DNA from 3 places in the Symplocastrum torsivum genome. Region 3 is predicted to be linked to each of the others. Evidence: riboswitches for the same ligand, from Rfam matches in the RefSeq annotation. Region 3 holds a riboswitch; each other region holds the start of a gene.
What was found. Region 3 has a riboswitch for cyclic di-AMP ahead of AC5JL3_RS06080 (hypothetical protein). Riboswitches for the same ligand answer to the same signal wherever they lie in the genome.
Positions count from the first base shown of each region.

Region 1 (5,752 bases), on a different contig from region 3:
AATTGCTATCGTCATGAATGCCTCAACCTTCGACTCTTCTAGTGATATTGACTATTTTATTACAAATGTTGACTCATCCATTGCCACAGCCGAATGGATAGTAACTACTTATGGTCAAAGGAATTGGGTGGAAGTTTTTTACCGGGAAGCAAAAGGATGGTTAGGGCTATCTGAATATCAAGTTAGAGATTCTCGCAGCCTAATACGCCATTTCATGCTTGTATTTTGTGCTTATACATTTGTTTTATGGCATACAAAAACTGGAGGATTAAGAAGGCGTTGGGCATCGAAACCTTTAAACACCTTTACTGACGCATTAGAAGCGTTTCGGACAGCGATGTCCTTCCGTTTTGTGGAGTGGCTCAACCACAACCAGGACGTATTCTTAGCTTACAAAGCGGCTTTGGGCTTTATTTGGGCTTGATATCTGTTTAAGTCCCGTTAATTGATCGTGACTGGTTAAAACTAGAACTGGCACAGCAGGAGTTTGATGACTGAGTTTCCTTTTGTCTGGTTTATCAGCATCGTGGCAGATGCTTTTATATATACCTGGATTTATAACAGCACTAAAGGCAGTATTTTGCTAGTGGCGCTTTTTCATGGTTTGCTGAACGTGTGGGGACTATTTATAACTGGGGTGTCCCCTGTCGCATACGCTCTCCTGAATTGCGTTGTGGCGATCATCTTGATAGCGGTGTTTGGAAGAGCGAATCTCTCTCGCCGAGGAAGGGTTTGTGCAGGCTAAAATCTGGTTGTAACTGACCGTTAGGCTTCTGAGCGATTAACACAAGGATGAAGCAAGTAGCACAATGTCTCACGAAGGTTTCATGCCACAACATCGCGCAATTGGAAGAGCCGCAGTTTGGGCTGTTTCTTTCCTTGGGGTGGCGTACGCGTAGGGTTACTTGGGTGCTTTGCGAACATCGCTGCTTTGGGCTTCGTTTGGGCTTGAAATTTGTTTAAGTCCCGTTAGGACAGTCCCCAAATCGCTTGATCAAGGGAACACTTATTCAAGTGATACTCTTCGTTGGAAATTGTTTGAGTCTCCAATAACCTCTTGTAATGGCTCAGTTCATGCTGATACTGCCACTCCCGATCCAAGTATCGCTTCCCAGCTTCTAGAGCTTCCGCAATACTAGCAAATAGCCCCCCTCCCAGTTGAATTTCTGGGTTATCTTGAGGACGAAGACATCTGTAGGTGTAACCGTTTGGGTGTACGATTGGGCAAACAAAGAAGCTTCTGTAGCTGACCCCTTTGTTGTAAAGGTATTTCTTTTCAATCATGTCTGAATCTCTTAGTTTTCAGTGTAGTTTTAGCCGAAATTTTTCTTGGATTAGTTATTCGCTTGATGAATGCGGTGACCAATCCAGTCGGCGTTTTCTCGGAGGAGATGCAGAATACTCCCGCGAATCAAAACATCAATGCGTAGCCGTTGTTCCTTGGTGAGGAATAGAGAATTGGGTTTCTTCAGTTGTTTCTGCTCAATCTCTGTGACCATGCATTCAGCAGGGATATGCTTAAGAACATGAGTAACTAACTTTTGGCGCAGTTCCTCAATCGAGAAGGCAGCTTGATAAGGGTGTTCTGGATAATCTGCCAAAACTTTGTCAATTTCTTGGATTACAAGATGCTTTTGAGTCAGGAACATGGGAGTTTTTCACCTAATAGCAACTTTTCCTGCCTCAGACACCAGAAGTTTAGAGTACGACAACCCTTTTTCAGGAGCGAGGCAGGTACAACGATGCGAACAGATACCAGCCAAGGACACTGAAAGAGTTCACGCATATTAGTAGAAAATGCTGACTCTTCAGTCTCCTCTCAATGCCTACGAAGTTAGCTGACGGGCTAGGACTGAGAGATGTCCCTTTCTTCTTTGTCTCCTACTTTAAGAAGACACAAGGTCAGAAATAAGCCCCAAAATTTGGTTCCTCCGCTCCAGCGATCGCATTACAGTTTAGTGAATGTTGTAAGCGCAAACTGGATTAGGCTGACTTACTGAATTTATTTTTGCTATCTTAGCACTTCACCTGAGGGGAGCAAAATCCTTCGTGAGATGTAAATTTCTCAAGAGTACAATCTTGTCCAAATTGCAGTTAGGCAACAAGAACCCTAACTTTATCCTACTGACCTCAATTTTGATGAAGTGCCTCGATCGCTGTCCTGATTATTCACTGACTCACTCTGCTAGCTGCTGCGTTTCCTCCAGAAAACACACGACCTTCCTTAAGAAGCGCAGCACACCTTACAATTACCTAACCAATAGCTGAGTTTTGAACAGCCACAATTCCTTTGTTGCCGGATACCTTTGAGCGGATGGAGTGGTCAATGCACATTTTTCCGTAGGTTAATGCCTCATCAAGAGTATAGAAGCAGAACGGTTCACTATAAACTTGCCCTGACGGGTCAACATAGTCAACTGCGATACGGTTCAGCTCTTTTTTGATGAGCAGACTCCATTCTTTGTAAGTCATCGTCTTAGCCTTTGTTAATCTGTAGGGGTTTGATGAGACAGGCAGGAGCATATAGCTGATATTTTCATTTACAGCTCTACACTTAGGAGACCCTTGAGACTACGGCTTACATCAAGCTTGTGTCATAGGTACTCCTCCCAATGCCGACGGAGTTAGCTGACGGGCTAAGACTGGAAGGTGTCTCTCTCAAGTTACGAGATTAGCCCCAAGATTTGGTTCCTCCGCTCTAAGCTGGCTCTTACTCTACAACGATGGGTATGAGTACCAGACAAGATTAGGCTACCTAGTTCAATTAAATCAAACGTTAAAGGTTCCTGCATCTTTTTGTCAAGAGGTCAAGGCGTAAAATTTTTAGGAGCGATTAGAAGCCCCTCTCAGGAACAGACCTAAAGCACGACGAACGTAGGCTTCCCACGATTCAGTCGTAGGTTGAAAGATTAGTGCATAGAGCATAATCCCACTCATTGCATCGAAGACTAGCCCAGGATCTAAATCTGCCTGAATTTCATTTCTCGCTTTTGCCCGTTCCAGCACAATAGCAAAGGCTTGTCGCCGAGGTTGTAGATACTTTGTCCAGTAAATTTGAGCAAACTGAGAGTTGCTTGATGCACTGCTGATAATCATCGCAACCGTCTGTCGCCCTAGAGAACTAAGCGTGATCTGGGCAGCATTCTCGATTAACGCATCAATATCGCTCCAGAGATTACCAGTATCCGGAATTACAACATCTTGCCTGACACTCTCTATTGCATCAGCAACTAGTTCTTCTTTGCTGTTGTAGCGTCGATAGATGGTTGTCTTGCCCACTCCAGCACGAGTAGCGATCGCATCAATACTCATCGCCTCAAAACCAACTTCTGCCAGCAATTCTAGGGTTGCTTGCAACATTGCTTGATGAGATTGAGTACTGCGGGGTCTTCCCGGCAATTTTTTTGTGATATCACTCATGAGTGCTACTATAGTTTACGAAACTGTTTCGTATTGAAATAGAGTAGCCGATAAGGTAATGTCCCGCCCTCACTACACGGACAAAAATAGCATTCAGACTCTTCGGGATGGGCTAGAGGAATACTATGCTCTAAATCCGAACGTCACTGATCCTAGAAAACTGCCTCCGGAGTTTGCAAAAATTTTGCTGGCGCATGATGTTTCACACGTTGTATACGGTTGTGATACAAGTATGTATGACGAACTCAAGATTCTCCCACTAACTTGGTGGACTAGCAACTACAAGTTTCGTGATCACCTACGCACAATCAAAGATCCAACTATCAGCCCTGCGATTCGTGTGATGTACGACGACTTGATAAAAGAGCATGGGGTAATTTGGTTGTATACCTCAATTTTCTTTGTATTGCCGCAACTATTGCCAGAATAGATTTCGATGTGGTCAAAGTCGCGTAAGCGGGAGTGCTTTGTCCCGTTTCTCGATTTTGAACCATTGCTTGATCGTTCACTCTTAGAGATTCGTCAAGAATTTGACCTTTTGCCTTTCATAAAATAGGTTATTTTTGCTTGGACATGGGTTGTAGAGGTTACGTTAGAGACTGAACTCTCGCCCTATAATTATGAACAAGATTGAAGCTATTCTAAACTGCAATTTCAGTTTCAAATGTCCAAACAAGTGCGATCAACTCGAATTAACGGCAGATGCTAGCCGCCGTTTTTGTAAAAGTTGTGAGCGTAGCGTGTATTTTCTAAACTCTAATGAAGAGCTAAAAAAAGCTTACATGAATGGTCTTTGTGTTGCTGCCTATATTTTCGATCCTGTTATTGCAGAACCAGTTCTTTTACTAGGTGAACCAGAGTCTTTATCATGCCATATCTATCTTGAACCAACGATATCTCTGTCAGTTGAGCAGCTAAAATTTCTCCAAAGTATCGTTGAAGAAGAGATGAATCTGCTCCAAGTGAGAAGACGGTTTGCAACAGGTGAGCGAGAAATTGTGCGGCTAAACATACCGCACCGCATGGCTGAGGAATACCTTAAGCAAGCAACTCAGACGGGTTTGTTAGTGACAGTGCAGGGATTAGAGTAATTAGCGGCTATGCATTTTAAGTTACATTATGCATTCATGGGAAAAAGGTTAAAGGGGAAGGGTGAAAGGTAAAGGGAAAACCCTTTAACCTAAAACCGATTAGTTCAATAGGTGACTGCATAACAGCTTATTAGCTGTACCAGAGGGATTCAATTTTTTTAGCAACGGCTTGTGCCTCAGTTGGCTGTTGAGAGTCCAACCGAACGGTGACATGACCTAACTTGCGTCCAGGACGGGATTCCGTTTTACCGTACCAATGTACAAAAGCCCCAGGGACACTCGCTAACTCTTGCCGTTTGTCGAGGTAGCCACTCTGGGAGTGTTCATAGCCCAAAAGATTTACCATTACGGCACCAGCACAATTGAGTGTAGGACTTCCTAAGGGTAAACCCGTAACTGCCCGCAGTTGCTGTTCAAACTGAGATGTTTCACAAGCATCAAGGGTAAAGTGCCCGGAATTATGAGTGCGGGGTGATACTTCATTGACTAATACCTTGCCACTCGTAGTGAGAAAGAGTTCAATCCCAAAGACACCGACAACATCAAGACTGTTAAGAAGAGTTTGTGCGATCGCATTAATCTCTTCTACAACACTTAAGCTAATCTGTGCCGGAACAATAACACGACGACAAACTTGTTCTTCCTGCTGAGTTTCTACCATTGGGTAAACCAACACATCCCCAGTAACAGAACGTGCAGCAATCACTGCTAACTCTCGTTCAAAAGGAATGAACTTTTCCAGCAATACTGGCGCATATCCTAGCTTTTGCCAAATGTCCTGTAAGTCAGTACTAGTTTTAACAACAAATGTGCCTTGCCCATCATAGCCGTGGCGTCGCGCCTTGAGGACGAGCGGAAACTCTAACTCGCTTAGGTTCATCGGTGCAAGAGAAGATGCAGGAGACACTAATTCCTCATTGCCAACGTCTCCCGCAAGTGTCATAAACTCTGGCTGAGGTAAGCCAATATCTTCTAGATAACAGCGTTGATCATATTTATCCAAAAGCGGTGCTAAGGCTTCTAGGCGTGGGCGAAAGCAAACACCCTGCTGTGCCAACGGCATCAAAGCTGGCAAATTAATGAATTCGTTTTCAAACGTGATGACATCACAACGAGATGCAACTTCACCCGTCGCGGTGGCATCATCAATTGGCGCAAAAATTGTGTCCGAAGCAATTGCCACCGCTGGATCAGTAGGATGGGGGGTCTGTATGATTAGTTCAATTCCCAAAGCCTTAGCT
Region 1 is NZ_JCACKQ010000010.1:1,891-7,642, reverse strand. Features, by position in the region: partial or broken gene AC5JL3_RS02855 (IS701 family transposase) at 1-424, shown strand, start outside; gene AC5JL3_RS02850 (hypothetical protein) at 491-745, shown strand; gene AC5JL3_RS02845 (hypothetical protein) at 970-1,284, opposite strand; gene AC5JL3_RS02840 (hypothetical protein) at 1,335-1,649, opposite strand; cyclic di-AMP (ydaO/yuaA leader) riboswitch at 1,809-1,966, opposite strand; gene AC5JL3_RS02835 (hypothetical protein) at 2,254-2,472, opposite strand; cyclic di-AMP (ydaO/yuaA leader) riboswitch at 2,599-2,719, opposite strand; gene AC5JL3_RS02830 (TetR/AcrR family transcriptional regulator) at 2,824-3,420, opposite strand; gene AC5JL3_RS02825 (hypothetical protein) at 3,479-3,850, shown strand; gene AC5JL3_RS02820 (hypothetical protein) at 4,203-4,511, shown strand; gene AC5JL3_RS02815 (5-(carboxyamino)imidazole ribonucleotide synthase) at 4,642-5,752, opposite strand, start outside.
Region 1: another riboswitch for cyclic di-AMP. It lies ahead of AC5JL3_RS02835 (hypothetical protein); the one in region 3 lies ahead of AC5JL3_RS06080 (hypothetical protein).

Region 2 (5,752 bases), on a different contig from region 3:
TCGAGAAATCCTGCTCCATTAACGGTTCGAGAATTAGTCTTGTCAGAAAAAGAAGTAGATTTTGTCATAGAATGCTCCGCGAAGAAGTTTAAGGTTTAGGGTCTTAATTCAAAACTCAGCACTGACCTTTGAAAAGCTTGTATAAAGCGTGTATAAAGCTTTGATGAATTTAAGACATGAAGAACGATTTAGGAGCATTGGCTCTAATTTCAAAGCTGTTGAGATACCCGACTGGATCGCTAGGGTCAAACGCTTTGTTGTCGATAAAGAATTCAGCAGGTTCAACTTTGTAGTCTTCCTTAGGACATTCAATCCCCATTTCCTCAGCAATCTCTCGATACAAGTCAGTTTTCCAACCTTGACGCGCCTTTTGTTCGGCATCTTTGGGAAATTGATCGATTTGTCCCCAACGAGTTGCCTGGGTCATTAACCAGATAGCTTGTGATTGCCAAAGAAATGTGGAATGGTTGCCTGGGATGTTGGCAAGTTTATCAGGCAAATCAAAGAAAATGGTGCTGTAAGGGTCATTAGCCATGCGCTTTTGCCCATCAAAACCGCCGTAGTTGTATTCCCCAACAATTGCTGGTGCCGTGAACTTATCGATTGGGGCATCTTTCTTCTTCGGTTTAGCACCTGTAAAGGAGGGACTAGTAATATATTTGGCGACTTCAGGACGATTTTTGGGGTCACTGCAATACTGGCAAGCTTCAATCATTGCTTTTACCAGGCTTCGGTAGGTTTTGGGATTTTCCTCAATGAAGGATTCCATAACTCCAAGCAGTCTATCTGGGTGTCCGTACCAGATTTCCTTCCCTTGGGCAAAGGTAAAGCCAACACCTTCGTTACCAGCGATCGCTCTCGTGTTCCAGGGTTCTGCGACCATGTAAGCTTGCATCGCGCCAATCCGCACGTTATTGACCATTTGCGGCGGTGGGATGATGATGACTCGAAACTCCTCGGCTGGATTAATCCCAACAGAGGCAGATAAGTAGCGGACAAAGTACTCATAGATGGAAGAACTTAAAACCACAGCCCAGATGCGTTGCTCTTGAGGTAGGCTTTGAAAGTAGCCATGAAAATTCTTCCCAAATTCTTCTAAGTTGCCGTTGTAGTCTTGCCAAGGACGTAACCCAGAGTTCCACATGGCTTTGTTCATGGTCATGGCGTTGCCATGCCGATGAATGGTCATGGCAGCACATAACGACGCATGACGTGCCCCTTCCGCACCAATTCTGGCGTTGGTGACTGCCCCAGAGACAACGGGTGAGGCATCAAGACGCCCAAAAATGATGCCATCACGGGAGTTTGCCCAGCTTGCCTCGCGGCTGAGGGTGACGTTTAGTCCGTATTTGCGAAAGAAGCCTTTTTCCCAGGCGATCGCAAATGGCGCACAGTCATTAACAGGGACAAATCCTACTGTAAGATTGGGTTTTTCCAGGCTGCTAGGATCTACAACGGGTTCGACAGCTTCGGCAGTTTTCGAGAGTCCATAGGGTGCGGTAACTCCCTTAATGGCACAAGATGACAAGGCGAATCCTGCTGCCGATGCGCCCATTTGTTCAAGAAATCTTCGTCGGTTCAAAGAATTCATGGCGGTATTACTAATGTTGTTAGTTCTTATGATGAATGGCTAGCAGTAACGATTCAGCTATGACCGTAGCTGAAATTTACGCAATGTCAGTGAGGCGTAGATTTAGTTGGTAGTTGCAGTGGGTCGTCGGTGAGTGACTAGAGATTCAATTTTGCCCAAAATGTAGTCAAGCACTAGCCCCGTTACACCAATCACAACCACTGCCAAGAACACGGAACTCAAGTTTAAGCGGTTCCATTGATCCCAAACGAAGAAGCCGATGCCAATACCACCGGTGAGCATTTCAACAGCGACGATGACTAGCCAAGCAATTCCTAAACTAATCCGCAAGCCAGTGAAGATGTAAGGTAAGCTTGCCGGCCAAATGATTTTTGTAATCTGTCGCCAACGAGGCATTTCTAGAACGCGGGCAACATCCAGATAATCTTTTTGAACGCTGGATACGCCGAGTGCTGTGTTGATAATCGTCGGCCACAACGAGGTGATAAAGATAACAAAAATTGCTGAAGGTTCTGCCAGGTTGAAGATGGCGAGTGCGATCGGTAGCCAAGCCAAGGGTGATACAGGCTTAAAGACTTGAATCAGAGGATTGAGAGTTAGCATCGCTGCTCTGGACATCCCAATCAGAAATCCCAAAGGAATTGCCACAGCCGCACCCAACGAAAATCCCAGTAATACCCGCCGCAGACTTGCCAGCAATAACCAACCGAGTCCTAAGTTACCAGGGCCTTTCCGAAAGAACGGGTTGGCGTATTCTGCGCTATCGAGAAGTGCTTGAAGCGGGGTGGGCATTAATTCTGTTAAGAATGTTGCAGTAAACCACCACAGCAGAATTACTCCCAAAAACCCTAGGGCAGGCAGCAAAACTACATCTCTTACAAGTACTGGTTTTGCTTTTTTCCAGGTAGCTTGTCCAGCGACAGCGACGATCGCTGCCAAATTTAGCTGAAACAACATATTGCAATGCCTCAGACTCAACAACAGGTACACAAAACTGAGCAGTACCAGCCGGAGAAACTGACAAAATCAAGACATTGCTAAAAAATGCCGATCTTTTCAGAGGTCTCCTCTCAATGCCTACGGAGTTAGCTGACGGGCTAGGGCTGAGAGATGCCCCTCTCTACTTACTTAAAAGTTGGAGAATACGCCCCCAAGAATGGTTCCCCCGTTCCTTACTTCACCTTGCTTACAGATGAACGTGTTGGCGAAGCTTTTGGATTAGGCTGACTTACTCTAGTTAAGGATGAAGAATAACACAGTTTTTCCGGATTCTTGTTCTTTCTAAAGAAATAGTTAACATTAACCGTTTATGCGGCTCAAACCCCCTTAGGGATTGAATTATAGCTCTTCAGCAGTCAGCTTAAGAGCGGTCAGCTTTCAGTCGAATAGGCTCCGGCTAGGGCGCATAGCCTCCCGTCGATGTCCTAACCTAGGTGGCGGCAGTTATACAAGAGAATTAACAAAATCGGCATCCCGCCCTTCAATTTCAAATAAGTGATCGCTAATTGAGTTACGTCTCACTAGCATCAAGCGAATCTTCAAAGATTGCCCCTCGCCGGGTCAAATCCAGCTTTGCTTCCTCAGAAATTCCTAAGTTGTTTCCAAATACAGTATTTTTCACGCTAGCACTACTTAAATCAGCGTCAATGAGGTTAGCCCTCAGCAACTTAGAATGGCGCAAGTTAGCTCTCACTAATCTTGCTCCTTGAAGGTTGACCATAGATAAATCGGCACGGCTGAGGTCAGCATCTGTCAAATCTCGTCCTTCTGCTCCCTGATTGACAATTTCCCAAATTAGATGCCATTTAGCATCAAGTTGTGTCGCCTCGTTGATTGTTGCCCCTTCAAGCAGTGTCGTACTCAAGTCAGCACCGTTAATTATTGCTTCCTCTAGATTAGTATTGCGCCAATCGGCACTATGAATCGTTGCCTCCTCTAGGTTTGCCCGCCTCAAGTCTGCTCCTTGAAAATTTGCCTCGCTGAGGTTGGCATGGCTCAAATCTGCTCCCTGAAGATTTGCCTCGCTGAGGTTAGCATTACTCAGGTCAGCACCCTTTAGGTTTGCCTCGCGGAGGTTAGCGTTACTCAAGTCAGCCACTTTCAGGTCAGCGACTCTCAAGTTTGCCTTGTCAAGATTTGCTTCGCTGAGGTCAGCGACTCTCAAGTCTGTTCCCCTAAGGTCAGCACCTGTTAAAACCGCACCACTGAGGTCAGTACCCCGGAAGATAGCTGCGCTTAGATCAGCCCCTTTTAAATTTGCTCCACTCAAGACGGCCCCACTTAGATCAGCTCCTTTCAGATTTATCCCGTTCAAATTTGCATCACTTAAGATCGCATCACTTAGATCAGCCACTCTAATGTCAGCACCACTAAGGTTGGTATGGCTGAGGTTGACATTAGTGAGATTCGCATGGCTGAGGTTAACTTGGCTGAGGTCGGCTCCCTTGAGGTTTGCTCCTCGAAAGTCGGCATGGCTCAAGTCAGCCTGATTCAAAATTGCCTCGCTCAAAATTGCCGCCCTTAAGTCAGCGTTATTAAGGCTGATATTACTGAGGTTTGCCCTGCTCAGGTTGGTACTGCGGAGGTTAGCGCCACTAAGGTTTATCCCTTGGAGGTTTGCCTCGCTCAGGTTGCTACCTGCAAAATCTTCAGCCGGATTTAGGTCAGCTATCCTCGCTAATTCCAGAAAGGCTTGGGTTTGGCACTCCATCACTCGCTGGGTCAGGTCTTGAACTTCTAGGCAAAATTCTTCATTAGTCATATCGTAGTTGTTGCCGACTGAGATAAGGCTTTAGTTTTCGCTTGAGCAACAGTTGGGCAATTCCTCTTTCTAGGACTGCTAGCTGGTTTCGGCTAATGTTTGGCGACCACAGTCCCTGCGTCTGTGTCAGATAGACATCTTTCAGTGAGACTTCAAATGTTGCTTCTATATAGCAAGGTAAGGCGATCGCTTTTAGGGTTGCTAACTTTACATTGTTTATTGAGCCGTTCAAAATTGGCTCACCTGTTTCTACTTCAAACACCCAGGCGGGATTCTGCTGTGAACCCTTCGTCGTTACTTGAAAGGCAACCAACTGAGACGGATTGGTTTTGTCTTCAGTGAGTTCTGTCCCCCTTTTCCCTAAACTGTTATCTTCGCTCTGGATAACAGAACTTTCTACAGTCTTTTGTGCTTGATTATCTTGAGAGTCTTGCTCTTGTTGGCGGTGAGAAAGTTTTAAGGAACCCGATAACTCACGAAACTCATAGGGAATACTACCGTTTTTCAGTCTTAGCTTGAGTTCTCCACCTTTTAAGCCAAATTTAACGTGACCCCCAATTAGAGGCTCACACTGCTCGTTGAAGTTAATCGTTAAGTACAGGTCAATCTGACCAGGCTGAACGGGAGTTCCTTGTAGTTTCATGGATAGGCAGCCTGGACATCGGTTCTCAAGCGAGCTTTCCTGAGCCGATGAGGGGAGAGGTTGTTGCATTGCCAAGCATCAAATAAATCGTTCAGTTGGTTGCCTACCAAGCTAGCACGAGGCTTCAGTTCAAAAGTGTTATTTGTTGTTTGTTCTTCGTTATTAGTATTACTAGACTCAAACAACTGTTCAGTCATTTGATTAACTACTTTTATAGTTCCTGAAGATGTTGTTACGATTAATCAGTCTCGCAGAATATGGCACTTTATCTAGATAAAATCTGTGAAGAAGTTGTGAAGTAATTTCTGCTGTCAGCCTTATTTAAAAAACAACTCAAAATCCTGGCGTGATTAGAGTTGAATCTTCAAAAATTGCCCCTCGTCGTATCAGGTCAAGCTTCATTTCATCAGAAAGCCCTACGTTATACCCAAACCTAGCCTTTTGTACATTTGCACGACTCAGGTTAGCATTCCTTAGATCAGCACGACTCAGGTTAGCACCGCTTAGCTGGGCACTACTTAAGTTAGTGTTCATCAATTTAGCAGCAACTAAATTCGCACGGATTAGGTTGACACCAATTAATTTTGCCCCAATCAATTTTGCACTAATTAATTTTGCACCTCTAAGGTCAGTACCACTCAAGTCAGCACGGCTCAAGTCAGCACTACTTAGGTTGGCACTCACCAAATTGGTACTAATTAAATTAGCACCACTGAGGTTAGCACCACTGAGGTTAGCACCGCTTAGGTCAGCACCG
Region 2 is NZ_JCACKQ010000133.1:26,806-32,557, reverse strand. Features, by position in the region: gene AC5JL3_RS33950 (ABC transporter ATP-binding protein) at 1-68, opposite strand, end outside; gene AC5JL3_RS33945 (ABC transporter substrate-binding protein) at 170-1,591, opposite strand; gene ntrB (nitrate ABC transporter permease) at 1,694-2,548, opposite strand; cyclic di-AMP (ydaO/yuaA leader) riboswitch at 2,652-2,808, opposite strand; gene AC5JL3_RS33935 (pentapeptide repeat-containing protein) at 3,102-4,352, opposite strand; gene AC5JL3_RS33930 (hypothetical protein) at 4,345-4,995, opposite strand; gene AC5JL3_RS33925 (hypothetical protein) at 4,992-5,192, opposite strand; gene AC5JL3_RS33920 (pentapeptide repeat-containing protein) at 5,329-5,752, opposite strand, start outside.
Region 2: another riboswitch for cyclic di-AMP. It lies ahead of ntrB (nitrate ABC transporter permease); the one in region 3 lies ahead of AC5JL3_RS06080 (hypothetical protein).

Region 3 (5,752 bases):
CCTCGTTCATCTGACTGGCTAAGTACCGTTGCTTGGGTGTTGTCACTACTCACCTGATAACGCACAATCAGGTCTTTGTTGGGAATCGTGTCTTCCTTACCCAGTTTCACCCGCACAATTTGCCCATCCTGTTCAATTGTGAGTTGGTGAGAAGTGGAGCGAACGTTACTCACTGGCACACCCGCATCAATCTCTACTGTTACGCCGATGTCATGCCCTGAGCGAGTTTCAGGAGGTATCACAGGCGGAGTGATGCGCGAAGCATCGGGAACTTGGTCAGTATCACCACTTTCATCAATCGCTGTACCAGGAATGAACCGAGGACCAACAACCATCGGGAAGACAAATTCATAGTCGCCACCTGTAAATTCCAGGCTGTCGGTGTAGCGGATGGTAACGTCTATTGCTTCGCCGGGTTTGATGTTCGCGAGAGATTGGGTGAAAATATTGTCTCGCTCTTGCTCTAATAAGCCAGCCGTTCGCCCCTCTCGCCGCGCTTGTTCGTAAATTTCTTTGGCTTCTTCCCGCTTTTTGATGTTGCCTTTGATAATACGCTCACCAATTTTAATTTCCATGTCATCCACTGCCGCCTCATCCGGCAACGGAAATACATAGATGGCTTCTAATGCTTCAGTGAAGGGATTTTCAAAGGTCTGCGTCACCTCTACTCGTGACAGATTTCCGGCAATTTTGCTAAGAACTTCGGTATGTTTTAGCGGGAAGGCTAACTGTTTTTCGCCAGTTTTGACATATAAGCCTCCTAGCGACGGCTTGGAGTGTAACGGAGCATTAGCGGGCATAAGCATTTCCCTCAACAATTAGAACGCTAACCGTTGCCACGGTTCCAAGTGGCAGTTTCACCCATGTTAGCCCTGAACTTTAATCGCTTCTAGGAAAGTTGAAGAAGTATTAAATATCATTGGCATTTACTTGTAGAGGTTGGCACGAAAAAGAGTGCATCTCTGGGGCTAACTTGAATGCCTCCCCTTTGCTTTGTTCCCCATCTTGTGATGTATTTCTGACCATCACCACCTTTACCAATTGCCATCGTAAAGTTATAGCGCACTTCTTGGTAACAGCCAACTTTTAAACCTGGCATTTTTGCTGCCTTCACATCAAAAAATGCGCCAGCTTTATTGATGATTGCCAAACCCTTATCACCACGTTCAATAAAAAGCATATTGGGATTATCGGCACCTGGCGCGATTTCATTACCGTTACGGAAGTATTGCGACTCACCTATCATTTTCTGGTGGAAGTAAACACCAGATTTGGTAATCGAATTCTGTACATCATCGCGGTAGACAATTGGAAATCCTTCCTGACGGGCAAGGACAAAAGCATTGGCTAGCATCGCATCTTCCTGGCTAGAAAATTTGAAGCCGATTTGATTGGTTGCTATGTCATGGTTTTGGGCAAACGTAACTGCTTTTGTTCCCGGTAGGGCTTTTCCTGAACTTACTGGATTGATAAGCGATCGCAAATCACCGCCTAAACTAAAAGCCTCAATCATTGCACTCACTAGATGAAAGTCTGTTACTGAAAATACGCCTGTATATTCGTTGCTTTCTTCAAGTGTTTGTCCAATCACTTCGCCATAAACAAACTTATCTGCTGGTACTACTGTCAGTACATCACGAAAGTAGTCAGGTTCAATATGCTTTGCGGCATCAAACCGGAAACCATCAGCACCAAGCACTACAAGCTTCTTAAGGTAATTTTTGGCTTCTTGCCTAACATGAGGCAAATTAGTATTCAAATCAGGAAGATTACAGTTAATCCAACCTTGTGTCACCGAAGCGCGGTTATTGTAGTCGATACAATTTTTTGGATGAAAATCTTGGGGTGAGAACTGAGGATATTTCAATGTTTTGACATATTCCCCATAGTTCGCCATGTGATTGAGAACCACATCGACAATTATCTTCATCTTCCGACTATGGGCTGAGTCAATGAGTGCTTTGAGGTCTTTTTCATTCCCTAAAGGACTTTCAAGTACAGTATGGTCAATCGGTTGATATCGCGCCCACCAATCGGATGCTGGATTACTCTTCTGAGGTGGCGAAATTTGGATGTAGGTAAAGCCTTGCTTTTGAAGCTCAGGAAGTTGTTTTTTGACCTCCCGTAGCCGCATATCAAATGCTTGATAAATTACGTCAGCACTAGCAACTTTTCCCTCATTGCCTCTAGAAGAACCATAAGGAGGAGTTTCATGTTCGGTAACTTCGCTCAACGATGCTTGACAGGCAGACGTAACACAAAAAACAAGAATAAAAGCTATACAGAAATTGAGTAGTAATTGAAACAGTCTGTGCATGAACAACCTTTCAAGTGAGTCAGGCAAGTAGCTATAGCAAAAGGCAGAAGGCAAAAGGCAGAAGGCAGAAGGCAGAAGGAATGCATATTGACGGGTCAAGGTTTCAGTATTTGGTGAGCGTCAAGAGTCGCCTTGGCGACTGCTATACAGTCACTAAAAGACAATTTTTACAACAAAAAGCCTCGGTGTAAGTACCGAGGCTTTTGACTTATAGCTCTATGAGCCTATTTGTAGATTTGGTCAAAATGTAGGCTGACACAGTACCAGTCGTTTCCCAATCTACCCCAACCAGGAGTAAAGCTATGACAATAGCTTGGCTAGTTGCGTTCAGCCTACTTATGCAAAGTAAAATCAGTCACTTTGCAGATACACCCAAAGTAAACTCTGTTTTTTCTTACAACACCCTTAGACCAGGAGCAGTGCTTCTATGAAAAGAGACATACTCTTATCTAGAAAGAACAATTATAGCGTAATACAACCTAATTGCTCATTGTTTCTTTAACGGTCTCAATGCGATCGCTTACCGAAGTCTTGGATCGAATTGATTGGTCGATGCAAAGTTTACCGTAATTCAAGGCTTCTTCAAGTGTGTAAAAGCAGAACGGCGCACTGTAAGAATGTCCTTCTGGGTCAATATAGTCAATAGCGATACCGTTTAATTCTTCGCTCGTGACTAGATTCCATTCCTTGTAACTCATCATTGCCCTAACCTCCATTAGTTTGTAGCGGTTTACGAGGTGGGTCAGGCAGCAGAATATCCCTGCAACTGGTGTTACAGATATCTACTTAGGAGACCCCAAGGACTACGGCTTGTAAAAGCTTATGCCTATGGTGCTCCTCCCATTGCCGACGGAGTTAGCTGACGGGCTAAGACTGGAAGGTGTCTCTCTTGGTTACAAGATTAGCCCCACGATTTGGTTCCTCCGCTCTTTATCTGGCGTTCTGAAATGATTACGTTTGCCAGATAAAAATTAGGCTACCCACTGGAAAATAATAATTAAAATATTAGGGTAAGATTCGGCGTTTGTCAAGAACCAAAATCAAGGAAGACGCTAAACTTAATACTTCCATGTATGGGCATGAAATAGTTGAGAAGCAAGTCGTAGACCGAAACTCTTCCTTCTCCCCTACACCCCAACTATGCTAGTTAAAATGCAACTACAAGACAGATTTATTGGGTGTTTAATCTATGCGATCGCTAAAAAAAGCAGCATTTAACGCAGTACCAATTCTTACTCTCATCCTGACAGTAGTAGCATCCATCCCACCAAACACAGGCATTGTAGGAAGATACAGAATGCTCAGAATTCAGTAGGGTTGCCACCTCATCTCTCCTATCCGCTGAAGGGTTACGTGCTTCCTGGTTCAGTATCTGTTGCAGTTTGTCAGAAACACGCTCTAACCCATAGGTTTGTGCCACCATAAAACCCTCTTAATGCTATTTAACTTAATTTTTTCTGGAATCTTCCTAAACAGAAGAGATTGTCTAAAAGATACGGAAGTTGCCAGTCTCAATGTTCACTTCAAGATTACCAAGCCTTGCCAAGGATTTTCTCTGGCTGCAATGTTTCTTCTTTGATTGAAATGTTTCTTTGAAATTGTCAAAAAAATCCGCTCTTGTATTAGCTACCTAGCATCAAGAGCGGATGGGTTTAATTGTCTTTATTGCCTACCTAGCAGATAGAGGGGGTAATCTTAGCCAACAGCTTGGAGCAACAACTCTTGCCGCTTGCTAGGCAATACCTTCACTTGACCATCAGCATCAACATCAACCAAGGCTGTATCTCCATCGTTTACCTGACCAGAGAGCATTGCCTCCGCCAAGCTATCTTCTAGAAGGCGCATGATGGCGCGGCGTAACGGTCTTGCACCATAGTTGGGATCGTAACCTTGTTCTACCAAGTGGTCTTTGAACCGTTCTGTGACTTCCAGTGTGATTCCCTGCTCAAGTAAGCGTATTGAGATTTCACGGAGCATGATGTCAGAGATTTGCTTAACTTCATCTCTGGTTAGCTGCCGGAAGACGATAATCTCGTCAAGGCGATTGAGAAACTCAGGGCGGAAGAATGATTTAAGGTTTTCATTCACTTGTTCACGGATACGGTTGTACCGTGCCTCAGATTGGTTGTCGGAGGAGTCAAAGCCGAAACCACTACCACCTTTTTCGATCGCCTTAGAACCGATATTAGAGGTCATGATGATCAGCGTGTTCTTGAAGTCTACGGTGCGACCTTGAGCATCGGTTAAGCGACCGTCATCCAAAAGTTGCAGTAGCACGTTGAATACATCAGGATGGGCTTTTTCGATTTCGTCGAATAGCAGCACCGTGTAAGGCTTGCGTCGAACAGCCTCGGTAAGTTGACCGCCTTCGTCATAGCCAACAAATCCTGGAGGCGAACCAATCAGCTTACTGACTGTGTGGCGTTCCATGAACTCAGACATATCGAACCTAATCATTGCCTCTTCTGAACCGAAGAAGTATGCCGCTAGAGATTTAGCGAGTTCCGTCTTACCGACTCCAGTAGGACCAGAGAAGATAAAGCTAGCGATTGGGCGATTAGGACTCTTCAAGCCTACCCGCGCCCGACGAATCGCACGAGAGACAGCACTAACAGCTTCCTCTTGACCAATCAGTCGCTGATGTAGGGTGTCTTCTATGTGCATCAGCAGTTCTGATTCGGATTCAGTCAGCTTGCTTACAGGCACACCCGTCCAAGAGGCGACGATATGGGCGATATCTTCTTCGTCAACAATTGGCGTAAGGGAATTGTTTTGTTCCTCTGTGTTCTCAACAAGTGCTTTTAGTTGAGCTTCAAGTTCCAATTCGCGATCGCGTAACTGTCCCGCCTTATCAAAATCCTGAGCTTTGACTGCCTCATCTTTCTCTTTCGTGCAGCAACGCAGTTCCTTCTTCAGTTCCTTGGTTGCAGGAGACGATTGGAAGTGCCTCAAATGAACACGGCTTCCAGCTTCATCAATCAAGTCAATTGCTTTATCAGGTAGGAAGCGATCTGAGATGTAACGGTCTGAGAGCTTCGCAGCCGCTTCTAGGGCATCATTAGAGATTTCAACCTTGTGGTACTGCTCGTAAGCGTCGCGCAGACCGTGCAGGATTTCAATGGTGTCACCCACCGAAGGTTCTCCGACCATTACTGGCTGGAAACGACGCTCTAGAGCCGCATCGCGCTCGATGTGCTTGCGGTATTCATCCAGCGTGGTCGCTCCTAAGCACTGCATCTCACCTCGTGCTAAAGCAGGCTTAAGAATATTTGCGGCATCCATGCCACCTTCAAGTGAACCTGCACCAACTAGGGTATGGATTTCGTCAATGAACACGATGATGTTCCCCGCTTGACGCACTTCCGCCATGATTTGCTTGATGCGCTCTTCAAAATCACCCCGATAGCGGGTACCTGCCACTACTGAACCCATATC
Region 3 is NZ_JCACKQ010000017.1:25,438-31,189, reverse strand. Features, by position in the region: partial or broken gene AC5JL3_RS06090 (VIT domain-containing protein) at 1-806, opposite strand, end outside; gene AC5JL3_RS06085 (alpha-amylase family glycosyl hydrolase) at 917-2,233, opposite strand; gene AC5JL3_RS06080 (hypothetical protein) at 2,797-3,018, opposite strand; cyclic di-AMP (ydaO/yuaA leader) riboswitch at 3,147-3,267, opposite strand; gene AC5JL3_RS06075 (hypothetical protein) at 3,516-3,740, opposite strand; gene AC5JL3_RS06070 (ATP-dependent Clp protease ATP-binding subunit) at 4,013-5,752, opposite strand, start outside.